DNA from 4 places in the Pseudomonas sp. CBS genome. Region 4 is predicted to be linked to each of the others. Evidence: predicted binding sites of a transcription regulator. Region 4 holds the regulator's gene; each other region holds the start of a gene.
What was found. Region 4 encodes sigma-54, which starts transcription at its own class of promoters, with help from an activator protein. Its sites were predicted from a motif close to ANTGGCATNNANNTTGCTNT; they were not measured.
Positions count from the first base shown of each region.

Region 1: the regulator sigma-54 is predicted to act here: its motif matches at 2,241-2,260, upstream of NVB75_RS03715 (circularly permuted type 2 ATP-grasp protein).
Region 2: the regulator sigma-54 is predicted to act here: its motif matches at 2,396-2,415, upstream of flgB (flagellar basal body rod protein FlgB).
Region 3: the regulator sigma-54 is predicted to act here: its motif matches at 1,699-1,718, upstream of NVB75_RS11350 (circularly permuted type 2 ATP-grasp protein).

Region 1 is NZ_CP102929.1:861,101-864,729, forward strand. Features, by position in the region: gene NVB75_RS03710 (alpha-E domain-containing protein) at 1-650, opposite strand, end outside; gene NVB75_RS03715 (circularly permuted type 2 ATP-grasp protein) at 653-2,062, opposite strand; gene NVB75_RS03720 (hypothetical protein) at 2,463-3,008, shown strand; gene NVB75_RS03725 (hypothetical protein) at 3,081-3,293, shown strand; gene NVB75_RS03730 (hypothetical protein) at 3,305-3,445, shown strand; gene NVB75_RS03735 (sodium:proton antiporter) at 3,449-3,629, opposite strand, start outside.
Region 2 is NZ_CP102929.1:2,637,508-2,641,136, forward strand. Features, by position in the region: gene flgE (flagellar hook protein FlgE) at 1-712, opposite strand, end outside; gene flgD (flagellar hook assembly protein FlgD) at 744-1,472, opposite strand; gene flgC (flagellar basal body rod protein FlgC) at 1,489-1,941, opposite strand; gene flgB (flagellar basal body rod protein FlgB) at 1,945-2,352, opposite strand; gene cheR (protein-glutamate O-methyltransferase CheR) at 2,588-3,415, opposite strand; gene NVB75_RS11835 (chemotaxis protein CheV) at 3,459-3,629, opposite strand, start outside.
Region 3 is NZ_CP102929.1:2,548,632-2,552,260, reverse strand. Features, by position in the region: gene NVB75_RS11365 (START domain-containing protein) at 1-419, shown strand, start outside; gene NVB75_RS11360 (hypothetical protein) at 499-759, shown strand; gene NVB75_RS11355 (ribonuclease E inhibitor RraB) at 972-1,313, shown strand; gene NVB75_RS11350 (circularly permuted type 2 ATP-grasp protein) at 1,751-3,160, shown strand; gene NVB75_RS11345 (alpha-E domain-containing protein) at 3,164-3,629, shown strand, end outside.
Region 4 is NZ_CP102929.1:3,310,872-3,314,500, reverse strand. Features, by position in the region: gene rapZ (RNase adapter RapZ) at 1-394, opposite strand, end outside; gene ptsN (PTS IIA-like nitrogen regulatory protein PtsN) at 397-861, opposite strand; gene hpf (ribosome hibernation-promoting factor, HPF/YfiA family) at 874-1,179, opposite strand; gene NVB75_RS15040 (RNA polymerase factor sigma-54) at 1,255-2,748, opposite strand; gene lptB (LPS export ABC transporter ATP-binding protein) at 2,933-3,629, opposite strand, start outside.

The DNA.
Region 1 (3,629 bases), 2.4 Mb from region 4:
TACGCCTCGAACGACGACAACGCCCGCAGCAGCGCACTCCACTGGTAATACCCGCGTGCGGAAAGGTCGCTGACCTCTTCGGACTCTTCGCCAAACATCTCGTACCGCGCATCCAGCAGGCGCAACGTGTTATCCGCCCGCTCGACAAAGGTGCCGAGCCGGATAAACCGATATGCGTCATTGCGCATGATCGTCCCGGAGGTCGCCCCACGGAACAGGTGCGAGCGCTGCTTCACCCAGTCACAGAAGTGGCTGATGCCATGGCGCGCCAGGCCGCCGGCGGCGATGCTGCGCATTTCCAGCCAGGTGGCGTTGAGGTTTTCCCACATGTCGGCGGTGATCCGCCCGCGTACCGCGTGGGCATTACCTCGCGCCGCCCGCAGGCAGTTGTAGATGCTCGCCGGGTTTTCTTCGTCGAGGGCGAAGAAGTGCAACATGCGCTCGGCATCCAGCTGTTTGTGGCGTTCCAGGTAACTGTCCAGGGTGCCGCTGCTGAGCAGCGACATGGCCAGCTCGTCGAGCCCGTCACTGCGCCCGGCCTGGGGCATCAACGACAGCGAATAACTGACTTCGAGCATGCGGGCCAGGTTCTCGGCACGCTCCAGGTAACGGGACATCCAATACAGATCTGCGGCGGTTCTACTCAGCATATTCAGCCCTCCACCACCCAGGTGTCCTTGGTTCCGCCGCCTTGCGACGAGTTGACGATCAATGAGCCTTCGCGCAATGCCACGCGGGTCAAGCCACCGGGCACCAGGCGGGTTTCCTTGCCCGAGAGCACAAAGGGCCGCAGGTCGATATGTCGCGGCGCGATGCCGTTTTCGACAAAGGTCGGGCAGGTGGACAGGCTCAGGGTCGGTTGGGCGATGTAGGCGTGGGGACGGGCCTTGATGCGTTGCCGGAAGTCCTCGATTTCGGCTGCGCTGGAAGCAGGGCCCACCAGCATGCCGTAGCCGCCGGAGCCCTGGGTTTCCTTGACCACCAGTTCCGGCAGGTGGGCCAGCACGTGGGACAGTTCATCGGGCTTGCGGCACTGGAAGGTCGGCACGTTTTGCAGGATCGGCTCTTCATCCAGGTAGAACCGGATCATTTCCGGCACATAGGGGTAGATCGACTTGTCATCCGCCACGCCGGTGCCGATGGCATTCGCCAGCACCACATTGCCCGCGCAGTAGGCCGCGACCAGGCCGGGCACGCCGAGCATCGAGTCGGGGTTGAAGGCTTGCGGGTCGAGGAACGCGTCGTCGATACGCCGGTAGATCACATCAACGGCCTTCGGGCCATCGGTGGTGCGCATGAATACCTTGAGGTCGTGCACGAACAGGTCGGCGCCTTCCACCAGTTCCACGCCCATTTCCCGGGCCAGGAACGCATGTTCAAAAAACGCGCTGTTAAAGCGGCCCGGCGTCAGCACCACCACATTGGGGTTGTCCAGCCGGCTGGCGCTTTTCAGAGTCTTGAGCAGCAGGTTGGGGTAGTGGTCCACCGGGGCGATGCGTTGTTTGGCGAACACCTCGGGGAACAGGCGCATCATCATCTTGCGGTCTTCGAGCATGTAGCTCACGCCGCTGGGGGTGCGCAGGTTGTCTTCAAGCACGTAGTAGGTGCCGTCGCCGTCGCGTACAAGGTCGACCCCGGAGATGTGCGAGTAGATATCGCGGTGCAGGTCGAGGCCAACCATGGCCTTCTGGTAACCCTCGTTGCCGAGGACTTGCTCGGCGGGGATGATCCCGGCCTTGATGATGCGCTGGTCGTGGTAGATGTCGGCGAGGAACATGTTCAGCGCATTCACCCGCTGGATACAGCCGCGTTCGATGACGCTCCACTCACTGGCAGGGATGCTGCGGGGGATGATGTCGAAAGGGATCAGGCGCTCGGTGTCTTGCTCGTCGCCATACAGGGTGAAGGTGATGCCGGCACGGTGAAACAGCAGGTCGGCTTCACGGCGGCGCTGGGCCAGCAGTTCCGGCGGCGTATTGGCCAGCCAGCGGGAGAATTCCTGATAGTGCGCACGGCAAACGCCTTGTGCGTCATTCATTTCATCAAAGAAAGATCGAGCCATTCCAGTACCTTGTCAGTGCCCGGGGAAATGCTGATGGGTGGCACTGCCGCTTTAGAAAACGCATTTTTTTATGAGCCCGTGGCTGATGGTGCCAGCAGGCCTGGTCCTTACTTTCTTTTGGGGTGGGCTCTGGGTCGAGAGGTAACGATTGCTCCTGTATCCGGGCAGATGAATGGATAAAGCAATGCCTGTGCCGAAACCCCTGTAGGAGCGAGCCTGCTCGCGAAAAAACCGAGAACACCCCGTTCAGTCAGGATGCCAGCGGTATCGTTGACGCCTTTCGCGAGCAAGCTCGCTCCTACAGGGGGCGGGGCGTGCTCCAAATTGGCGCATTAACAAACTTGAACTTCGCGCCGGCCTGATTCTTCTAAAGGGTCTCAGTCCAGCACGGAGCACGGATGTGCCCAGAATCATTTCACCCGACACCCCGGAATCGAGCCTGACCGACCACAGCGAACACAACGCGAAGATTTTCGGTTCGCCCAAGGACCGTCTCGATTTCTACCGGCGCGAGATCCAGTACGAAACCAGCATCCTGGCCAACCGTACCGACGCCTACCTTACGGCGCAGTCGTTCCTGGTGATCGCCTTCGTTTCCGGCATGGGCAACCTCAACCCGGAATGGGGCAAGCTGTTCACCCTGGTGGTGCCGGTGTTCCTCGCGCTGCTGGGCATCCTCAGTTCCCTGAACGCCTGGCCGGGTATTCGGGCGGCCTACGACATCATTGATCACTGGCACTACAAGCAGAGCGAACTGCTGCGCAGCGAGCCGGTGATGGGCATGGCCTATGATGAGTCGCCGCTGTTTTCCGAGATGGAGTCGTCCCACAAGGGCTATCGCAAGTCGCTGTTGTTCTCGATGCGCGCGCCGTGGCTGTTCATGGTGTTCTGGGTAATCCTGGGGGCCTATGCGTTCTATATCCAGGTGGACAATCCCGGCTCATAAGCAATTGGAACTTCACCCACCCGCACAGGACCTTACCTTTACGCAGTCTGCGTTTTCCAACAGAGGTGAGCCATGAGCACAGACAACGACCCGCAAACCAGCAACCGTAACGATCCTGCCATCGACGGTGGCGAACCGGCGCCAGGCACCGCGGCCGACGCGCCGAAAGACCCGAAGCCTGCCAGCGACCCAAAGGCCAAGGAAAACGACTACAGTCCTGACTTCAAGCCCGAGCGCGAGCCCAAGCCTGAAACCGATGCCGATATCGATACCCAAGGCGGTTAGAGGAGACGGTCATGTCAGTTGAAATAGATGAAGACGATGAACTCAATGACCCGGGCAACGAAGACCCGGGTTCATTGATGGATGATGCCGAAGTACCGCTTAACGACCTGGATGATGCCGCCGACGTCGGCAATATCGAAAACCAGGAGTAGACGTCATTGTTGTGCCTGGGCACGTCGTTCATACCACACCAGCATCGGCTGCGTGCTGAGACCATGAACGACGATGCTCAGGGCAATGACTGACAGCGTCAGGTTCACTGCCACCGCGCTGCTGGTGCCCACCAGCCCATGATTGATGGCATAGAACAGGTAGTAGATGCTGCCGATCCCGCGA
Region 2 (3,629 bases), 670 kb from region 4:
CAGTACCGGTGCCACTGATCGGCGAACCGTCAGGGTTGCGCCCATCGATCAGGGTGTAGGACTTCCAGGTGTTGGAGTCTGTCTTCACCAGGTACTGCACCATCGGATGCGAGTTGCCCTGGGTATCGTAGAGCGTGGTGGAGTATTGAGTGGTAAAGGTCTCCGACTTGGTCGGATCAAACGGGGTCTTGGTCTGGTCGATCACCGGCGAGGACGAGTTCAGGTTACTGGTGGAATCCACCTTGCTCGAAGCCTTCGGCGGCAGGTACGACAGGTTGAGCTGAAGGTCGGTCAAGCCGCCCTTCTGGATGTTGCCATCAGCGTCCGCCGCGTAGCCTTGCAGGCGCGAGGTGCCGGTGTTGTTGGTGATGTAGCCGTCCTTGTCGGCGCGGAAGGCACCGTTACGGGTGTACTCCAGCGAACCGTCGCTGCCTTTCTGCACGAAGAAGCCGCCGCCCTGGATCGCCATGTCCAGCGTGCCGCCGCTGTTGTTGACGTCACCCTGGGTGAACTGCTGGGACACTGCCGCCAGGTTCACGCCGTTGCCGATGCTGTTCTGGCCGGTGCCCAGCTTGGACGCCGCGTAGATATCCGAGAATTCGGCACGGGACGACTTGAAGCCGGTGGTCGCGACGTTGGCGATGTTGTTGCCGGTCACGTCCAGTTGTTTGTTGGCCGCATAGAGGCCGCTAAGGCCGATGTTAAAAGACATTGTTCTCTCCTTTTGCCGTATTTAGCCGGCTCTATGTACCGATAGTCTGAATTTGCGACAGCTTGATACTGCCCATGCCGCCCGCCAGGTTGAGCAGCATTTCGCCGCCGGTCTGGCTCAGGGTCACGCTGGTCACCGTTGCCGGCAGCGAGGTGAGCAGGGCAACCGAGTCGCCCTTGTCATTCTTGGTAGTGGCATTGAAGGTGTAGGTGCCGGGTGGCGCCGTCTCGCCCGCCTCGTTCTTGCCGTCCCAGACAAAGCTGGAATTGCCGGCACTCTGGGCGCCCATGTCGATGGTACGAACGACGTTGCCGTCCTTGTCGGTGATCTTGACCGAGACGTTGCCCGTCGCCGCCGTCACCGCCACGGAACCGGTCATGCTCTTGCTCGTGTCGACCATGGCCTTGTCGGTCTGGGTGATCACCGAGCGGCCCACCAGCGACGACGCCTGCAGTGCCTGCGAGGAGCTGAAGTTGCTGGAGATCGCATTCACCGAGTCGTTCAGGGTGTTGATGCCTTCCAGGCTGCTGAACTGAGCCAGCTGTGCCACGAACGCGCCGTTGTCCTGGGGCGACAGCGGGTTCTGGTTTTTCAGCTGGGTGACCAGCAGTTGCAGGAACGCGTCCTTGCCCAACGACTGGTTGCCCGTCGCCGACTTGGCTGCATCGCCGACGCTGCTGTTATCTGTCGCCGTCTTGACCTTGGAATTGAAAAGGTCCTGGACCGCCGTGTTCGTCGAACTGGTATCAACAATGGCCATTATTTGGCGCCCCTTATCACTGACCCAGGGTCAGGACCTTCTGCATCATGGTTTTGGCGGTGTTCATCATTTCCGCGTTGGTCTGGAACGAGCGGCTGGCGGAAATCATGTCTGCCATTTCCTCGACCACGTTGACGTTGGGGTAGTACACGTACCCTTTTTCGTTCGCAGCGGGATGGTTCGGTTCGTAGCGGGCTTCGAGGTTGCTCTGGTCTTCGACCACACCGAGCACCTGCACGCCCTGGCCTGCGGCATCCTGGTTCTGGAACAGCGAATCGCCGCTACCACTCTGGCCGCCTTGGCCGCCCTGGAACATGGTGGCGAACACCGGGTGCCGGGCACGGTAGGTCTGGTCAATGCTCGAGGACACGGTCTCGGCGTTGGCGATGTTACTGGCGACGGTGTTGAGGCGCGTGGTCTGGGCGCTCATGCCACTACCGGCAATATTGAAAACACTGGCGAGGGACATGGCTTATTCTCCACGCAGGGCTGACATCAGCCCTTTGAATTTGCTGTTGAGCAGGGTGAAGCTGGCCTGGAAGTTCACCGAGTTCTCGGCGTAGGCCGATTGCTCCAGCTGAGCGTCCACGGTGTTCTGGTCGATCGACGGTTGCATCGGCGTGCGATACAGCAGCGACTCGTCACCATTGCCCAGGCCTTGCGCTTCGATATGACGGCTGTTGGTCATGTTCAGGGCGAAGGTGCCGTTCTTGGTCTTGTCTTGCTGTGCAGCGAGCACGGCAGAGAAGTCCAGATCCCGAGCCTTGTAGTTCGGGGTGTCGGCGTTGGCGATGTTGTTAGCCAGGACTTCGGCACGCTGGGCGCGGAAGCCCAGGGCTTGTTCGTGGATACCGAGCGCTTTATCGAAGCTGATGCTCATGGCGGAGACCTATAGGGGCTGACCTGCTTTTCGTAACTAGGATTTAGCAAGGGCCATGCCAAGTTGCTGGAGCGCCGTAAATCAAGGGTTTGCGGGGCAATTGCCGGCGGCAATGCCAGAAAAGCGGCAAAGGGTTTCCGCGAAACGCCAGTAAAGCGGCAATGAGGGCTTGCCGCTTTGCGGCCATAAAAAAAGGGAGGCCTGTGCAGGCCTCCCTTTTTTGTTCAAGCATTCATCACTTGGCCTGGTAAATGATCCCAGGGCTGCACTGCACCATCTGGTAATGATCCGGCAAACCGTTCAACGCCTCGGAAGCGCCCAGAAACAGATAACCACCGCGTTTGAGGGTGCCGTGGATGCGCAACAGAATGTCTTTCTTCACCTCGGCCGAGAAGTAGATCAGCACGTTGCGGCAAAACACCATGTCGAACTTGCCCAGGCTGGCATAACTGTCCAGCAGGTTGAACGAGCGAAACTCCACCCGGCTCTTGATCGGCGCCTTGACCGCCCAGCGTCCCGCGCCTTTAGGATCGAAGAACCGCTGCAAGCGCTCCGGAGACAACCCGCGCCCCAGTGCCAGGCTGTCGTACTCACCGGTCTTGCAGTTGGTGAGCATGGTGCCGGACAAATCCGTGGCCACAATTTGCGCCCCGGCCTTCAACTGGCCCATGTTGGTCCGCTCGAACTCATCGATGGCCATCGAAATCGAATACGGTTCCTGCCCCGACGAACAGGCGGCCGACCAGATGCGCAGGCGCTGGCCCGGTGCGGCCTTGATCGCTTCAGGCAGCACCTTGTTCTTGAGCACTTCAAACGGATAGGTATCGCGAAACCACAAGGTTTCGTTGGTGGTCATGGCATCGACCACCATCTCCTTGAGCCCGCTGCGCGGCTGGCCCTGGATCCGTTGCACCAACTCCCCGAGGGACTTGATGCCCTGCTGCTCCATCAGTTTGTTGAGACGGCTGGATACCAGGTATTGCTTGTTTTCACCGAGCAATATGCCACAGGCTTTTTCCAGGAAGACCCGGAACTGTTCGAAATCCAAATTACCCGTAGACAATGATACCGCCTCTTAAATCGTGTGACCGCCAGGGAAAAGGCCCCTAGCCGTGATCTGCTGCCTTGATCCGGTCGACTACCCGGGATGCCAGGTCATCAGGGCGGAATTTGGCCAGGAAGTCATCGGCACCGACCTTCTTGACCATCGCCTGATTGAATACACCCGACAACGAAGTATGCAGGATGATGTGTAGTTTTTGCATGCGTGGGTCGTT
Region 3 (3,629 bases), 760 kb from region 4:
TCCAGGCGTTGCAGGAAGACGTGGCGGGGGCCTGTTCCTGGATCCACGAATGCAAATCGCAAAAGCTGCTGAAGCAAGAAGGTGACAAGAGCTGGACCTACACCCAGTTCAAGGCCCCGTTCCCGGTCACCGACCGTGACTCGATCCTGGAAATCACCACCACCAAGGCCGCCGACGGCAGCGTGACCCGCAAGCTGTTGGAAGTGCCGACCTACCAGCCCGAAGTCAAAGGCTATGTGCGCGTAGCCCAGGTTGACGGTTACTGGAAGCTGGTGCCTAAAGGCGACAACCTGACCGAAGTGACCTACCAGGTGCACACCGAGCCAGGTGGCAGCGTGCCGTCGTGGTTGGCCAACAAGTTTGTGGTGGACGCACCGTTCAACACCTTGAAAGCCCTGAAAGAACACGCTGAGAAGTAACTGCAGCTGATCAGGTGCCTCCTGCCTTGAGTGGAACGATTTCCAAGCCCTCAAGGTCCAGATAGAAGTAAGCCCACTCATGGGTTTTATCGAGGAGGCTCTGATGCCAAAGTGGAACGTTTCCTTCACTGATGATCATGGTGAGTCGGTAGTCGAGCAATTCGAATGCGAGCAAAAACCGACCCTTGAAGAGGCTGCGCGCCTGGTTCGCGCTCGCGTGTCTCCGGTGCTGAAGGAATTGGATCTCAACGATCTTGAAGGGCGTGTTGCCGAGCCCACGGTGAAGATCCTGAAAGATCAAAACAGCATTAAAGACCTCAAGGTCGACCCCGCCGCCTGAACATTCCCTGTACGCCCTTAAACAGACTCTGGTGGAGCTGAAAGCTTCGCGCTACTCTGCAATCGAGATCAGCGAATGAATCGCTAAGGTCTGGTCTTGTCAGCTACATGCTTGTCTCCCAGCGGCGACGTCATTGCCGTAACACCCGCGCCGTTACAGCGCGGGCTTGGGAAGCACGGAAAGTCTATCCATCGGTTTGAGGAGGACGTTTCATGAGCACAGCCTATCAAGAAGACATCAGCACCAACGTGTTGCGCCGCATGAAAGAGGGCGGCTTTGACTTCTCACGTTTCCACCCCATCGAGTTCTACGCCATTTTCCCGGATGAGGAACGTGCGCGCCGGGCTGCGGGTCGGTTTCGTGGGGAATCCCTGAATGCCCAGGTCAGCGCGCGGGATGACGGCGCCTGGTACCTGGAACTGAGCAAAATCATGTTCGCCACCTACGACGGCATAGGAGACTTCGAGCAGGACTTTGAGGCGGTGGTCGAGCCTTTGGGCGGGATCATCGAGGGTTGGGGCGTGAAACAGGAGGTGCGTGGGTTACCCATGTAGCGGCATGAGCAATAACACAGCGTATCGGCTGACCTTTGGGTCGGCCGTTTTTGTTTCTGGTGCAGGAAAAATCCGGCGCAAAAAAAAACCACCCGAGCAGGGTGGCCAAAGGGAAGATCGGAGCGAAGGGGAACCGATCGGTACATGCCGTATCACGTTACCCATCAAGCAAAGGTTCAGGCTGTAGGACATGTCCTGTTCAGCCGATGGAGGTGATTATCCGCAGGGTTTGCCGCGCGGTGAAATCAACTCTGACTATGCTGGTGATAGTCATGGCCTGCATTGCAATGAGGCGCCGCCCATGACAGCGGGCATTTGCTGCACCGGGACGGTGCGGTGAGACCTGCGCCTATCTCCAACTGATTGATACTTAAGTGTTTATGCCGCTGGCACGGGCCTTGCGATGGTTCTGGCGTCCGGGTGACAAGGAGTACGGCATGATCCGCACTTATTATGATGAGATGTACGACGGGGCAGGGCAGGTGCGCCCCCATTACCGCGAGTTCGCCCGCTGGTTGGCCGAGACGCCTGCCGAGCTGCTGGCCCAGCGCCGCCGTGAGGCCGATTTGCTGTTTCACCGGGCCGGTATCACCTTCACGCTGTACGGCGATGAGCAAGGCACCGAGCGCCTGATTCCCTTCGACACGATTCCCCGCAGCATCCCGGCCAGCGAATGGCGGATCGTCGAGCGCGGCTGCATTCAGCGGGTCAAGGCGCTGAACATGTTTCTCGCCGACCTGTACCACGAACAACGGATCATCAAGGCCGGGATCATCCCTGCCGAGCAAGTGCTGGCCAACGAGCAATACCAGTTGGCGATGCAGGGCCTGGACCTGCACCGCGATATCTATTCCCACATCTCCGGCGTCGACCTCGTACGCGATGGCGACGGTACTTACTACGTCCTCGAAGACAACCTGCGCACCCCCAGCGGTGTCAGCTACATGCTCGAAGACCGCAAGATGATGATGCGCCTGTTCCCCGAACTGTTCGCCGCCCAGCGCATCGCGCCCATCGATCACTACCCCAACCTGCTGCTCGACACCCTGAAAAGCTCCAGCCCATTGGATAACCCCAGTGTGGTGGTACTCACCCCGGGGCGTTTTAACAGTGCGTTCTTCGAGCATGCGTTCCTGGCCCGTGAAATGGGCGTGGAATTGGTGGAAGGTGCCGATCTGTTTGTACGCGATGACCGCGTGTTCATGCGCACCACCGACGGCCCCAAGGCGGTGGATGTCATTTACCGCCGCCTCGACGACGCGTTCCTCGACCCGCTGGCCTTCAACCCGGATTCCATGCTCGGCGTGCCGGGCCTGCTGGCGGCTTACCGCTCGGGCAATGTGGTGCTGGCGAACGCCATCGGCACCGGGGTGGCGGATGACAAGTCGGTGTACCCCTTCGTTACCGAGATGATCCGTTTTTACCTGGATGAAGAACCGATCCTGAAGAATGTTCCGACGTTCCAGTGCCGTAATCCCAGTGAACTGTCCCACGTGCTGGCCAACCTTCCGGAGCTGGTGGTGAAGGAAACTCAGGGCTCCGGTGGCTACGGCATGTTGGTCGGCCCGGCCGCCTCGGCGGCGGAAATCGAAGCCTTCCGCGCACGCATCAAGGCCAAGCCCCACGCCTATATCGCGCAGCCAACCCTGTGCCTGTCGACGTGCCCGACCTTCGTCGAAAACGGCATCGCCCCACGCCATATCGACCTGCGCCCGTTCGTGCTGCAAGGCAAGGAAACCCGTGTGGTGCCCGGCGGCCTGACACGCGTAGCACTGCGGGAAGGTTCGCTGGTGGTCAACTCGTCCCAGGGCGGCGGCACCAAAGACACCTGGGTGGTCGAGGATTGAAATATGTTGAGTAGAACTGCCTCGGATTTGTATTGGATGTCGCGCTATCTGGAGCGTGCGGAAAACCTTGCACGGATGCTCGACGTCAGTTATTCGCTGTCGCTGATGCCTCAGGACGGACGCGGCGACGGCCTGCATGAACTGGCAATGCCACTGTTGATCACCGGTACCCTCGACGATTACCGCGAGCGTCACGGTGAGCTGCACGCCGAGCGCCTGCTGCACTTCTTCGCTCTGGATGCGGCCAACCCGGCGAGCATTTACAGCTGCCTGGGTTCTGCTCGGGCTAGTGCTCATGCGGTACGTGGGCGAATTACCGCCGACATGTGGGAAAACATCAACGCCACCTGGCTGGAAATTCGCGACATCGCCCAGCAAGGCTTAAGCCGTTACGGCATGAGTCGGTTCTGCGAGTGGGTCAAGGAACGCTCCCACCTGTTCCGTGGTGCCACCTACGGCACCATCATGC
Region 4 (3,629 bases):
TGATCGGCCCCAGCAGTTTGGTCTCGTCCTCGATGGCTTCGGCCAGGGAACGATGCGGGCTGCTCAGCGGGTGGCGGCGACGGGTTTCGGAGAAGCGCTTGAGCAGCGTCTCTTCATCGGCGTCCAGGTACAGCACATCGCAATGGATGTGCTTGGCCCGTACTTCTTCGAGCAGTTCCGGGAAACGAGTGAGGTGGCTGGGCAGGTTGCGGGCGTCGATCGAAACGGCGACCAGCGGTTGAGCCAGCTCGGTATGAATCAGTGCGCGTTCCGCCAGTTCAGGCAGCAGGCCAGCGGGCAGGTTATCGATGCAATAGAAGCCGTTGTCCTCAAGAACATTGAGGGCCGTGCTTTTACCTGAGCCGGAACGGCCGCTGACGATGATCAAACGCATGATTACTGCCCGTTTTGTTCATCCAGGACGACCTGGTAGAGCGCCTCATTGCTGGGGGCGCTGCGCAGTTTGTCGCGAACTTCTTTGCGGTCGAGCATGCTGGCGATCTGCCGAAGCAGTTCCAGGTGCGCATCGGTGGCGGCTTGGGGGACCAGCAGTACAAACAGCAGGTCAACCGGGGCGCCGTCGATGGCGTCGAAATCGATAGGGGCGTCCAGGTGCAGCAGGGCGCTGACTGGAGACTCACAGCCTTGCAGGCGGCAGTGAGGAATGGCGATGCCGTTGCCAAAGCCGGTTGAGCCGAGCTTTTCACGGGCGATCAGAGCCTCGTACACATCTTGCGTATCCATTTCGGGCACTTCGCGGCCGATCAGGTTGGCAATTTGTTCGAGGGCGCGCTTTTTACTGCCGCCCGGCACGTTCACGAGGGAACGGCCGGGGGTCAGGATGGTTTCAAGTCGGATCATGGGTGGGGAGTGTTAGCGGCCAGTGCCTTGAAGAAGGCTCTGCTGCTTTTCCTTATGCTTTTTAAGTTGGCGGTCAAGCTTGTCTGTGAGCAAGTCGATTGATGCATACATGTCTTCATGTTCGGCATTGGCGACCACTTCGCCACCAGGTATCTGAAGTGTCGCTTCGATTTTCTGCTGAAGCTTGTCGACCTTCATGATGACCTGCACGTTGGTGATCTTGTCGAAATGGCCCTCAAGCTTCTTCAGCTTCAGCTCGACGTATTCGCGCAATGGAGTGGTGACTTCTACATGGTGTCCACTGATGTTGACTTGCATACAGCTTCTCCTTCGTTGCCAGTGCATAAAGCGGCGGGTAGGAATACCCGCCACTGGAACGCTATGGCCCGCCCGTTACATCAAACGCTTACGCTCGCTGGAAGGCGCGATCCCAAGGGACTCGCGGTACTTGGCGACGGTTCGACGGGCGACCTGAATGCCTTGTGCCTCCAGTAAACCAGCGATCTTGCTGTCACTCAACGGCTTTTTCTGATTTTCCGCGGCAACCAGTTTTTTGATGATCGCGCGGATCGCCGTGGACGAGCATTCGCCGCCTTCGGAGGTGCTGACGTGGCTGGAGAAAAAGTATTTCAGCTCATAAATACCCCGTGGGGTATGCATGAATTTTTGCGTGGTCACCCGAGAAATCGTTGATTCGTGCATGCCCACCGCCTCGGCGATGTCGTGCAGTACCAGCGGCTTCATTGCTTCATCGCCGTATTCCAGGAAGCCGCGCTGGTGCTCGACGATCTGGGTGGCGACTTTCATCAGGGTTTCGTTGCGGCTTTGCAGGCTCTTGATGAACCAGCGGGCTTCCTGCAGTTGGTTACGCATGAAGGTGTTATCGGCGCTGGTGTCGGCGCGGCGCACAAAACCTGCGTATTGCGGATTGACCCGCAGGCGTGGCACCGATTCCTGGTTCAGCTCCACCAGCCACCGCTCATTGTCCTTGCGCACGATGACGTCGGGCACGACGTATTCGGCTTCGCTGGACTCGATCTGCGAGCCCGGGCGTGGGTTGAGGCTCTGCACCAGCTCGATGATCTGGCGCAGGTCATCTTCCTTGAGCTTCATGCGGCGCATCAGCTGGCTGTAGTCGCGGCTGCCCAGCAAATCGATGTAGTCGGTAACCAGGCGCTGCGCTTCGGCCAGCCAGGGGGTTTTGGCCGGCAATTGGCGCAGTTGCAGCAACAGGCACTCGCTGAGGGTGCGGGCGCCGATGCCGGCGGGCTCGAATTGCTGGATGCGGTGCAGGACGGCTTCGATTTCGTCCAGTTCGATGTCCAGTTCCGGATCGAAGGCCTCAAGGATCTCCTCAAGGGTCTCGTCCAGGTAGCCCTGGTTGTTGATGCAATCGATCAGGGTCACGGCGATCAGGCGATCGGTGTCGGACATCGGGGCCAGGTTCAGTTGCCAGAGCAAATGGCTCTGCAGGCTCTCGCCGGCGGACGTGCGGGTGGTGAAGTCCCACTCGTCATCATCATTGCTCGGCAGGCTGCTGGCGCTGGTCTGGTAGACGTCTTCCCAGGCCGTGTCCACGGGAAGCTCGTTGGGAATGCGTTCGTTCCATTCGCCTTCCTCAAGGTTATCCACCGTGGGGGCGGTTTCCTGGTAGGAGGGTTCCTGTACGTCGGGGTTGGGCTTTTGCTCGATGTTGTCGGCCAGCGGGTCTGCATTATCGAAGTCGTCGCCTTCTTCCTGGCGTTCGAGCATCGGATTGGACTCCAGGGCCTCCTGGATTTCCTGTTGCAGGTCCAGGGTCGACAATTGGAGCAGGCGGATGGCCTGTTGCAGCTGCGGTGTCATCGTCAGCTGCTGGCCCATTCTCAGGACTAGCGATGGTTTCATGGCAGGGGCTTAACACCTTATTCGCCGGCGCAATGCGCCATCCACGACAGGGCGCGTGAGCGCCAAACATAAGCAAATTATATGCCTGATATCGGGGGCTTTGCCTAGAGCGCGGTAACAATAAAAATACTGAGGTTTTTATTGACTACCGCGCTCCATGGCGAATGGCCTGATACCACCGTGTTTACAGGCGGAACTCGTGACCCAGATACACTTCCTTGACCAGTTCGTTGGCCAGGATAGTGGCGGAGTCACCTTCGGCAATCAGCTGTCCATCGTTCACGATATAGGCGGTTTCGCAGATATCGAGGGTCTCGCGGACGTTGTGGTCGGTGATCAATACACCGATGCCCTTGGCCTTGAGGTGATGGATGATCTGCTTGATGTCACCGACCGAGATCGGGTCGACACCGGCGAAGGGTTCGTCCAGCAGGATGAACTTCGGCGCAGTGGCCAGGGCGCGGGCGATTTCCACACGACGACGCTCGCCGCCGGAAAGGCTCATGCCGAGGTTGTCGCGAATGTGGTTGATGTGGAATTCCTGCAGCAGGCTTTCCAGCTCTTTCTTGCGCCCGGCACGGTCGAGTTCCTTGCGGGTCTCGAGGATGGCCATGATGTTGTCGGACACCGACAGCTTGCGAAAGATCGATGCTTCCTGGGGAAGATAGCCGATACCTGCCTGCGCACGACCGTGCATAGGCTGGTGGCTCACGTCCAGGTCGTCGATCAGGACGCGGCCTTGATCGGCCTGCACCAGACCGACGATCATGTAGAAGCAGGTGGTCTTGCCGGCACCGTTGGGGCCGAGCAAGCCGACGATCTGCCCGCTGTCGATCGACAGGCTGACGTCGCGCACGACCTGACGGCTTTTATAGGCCTTG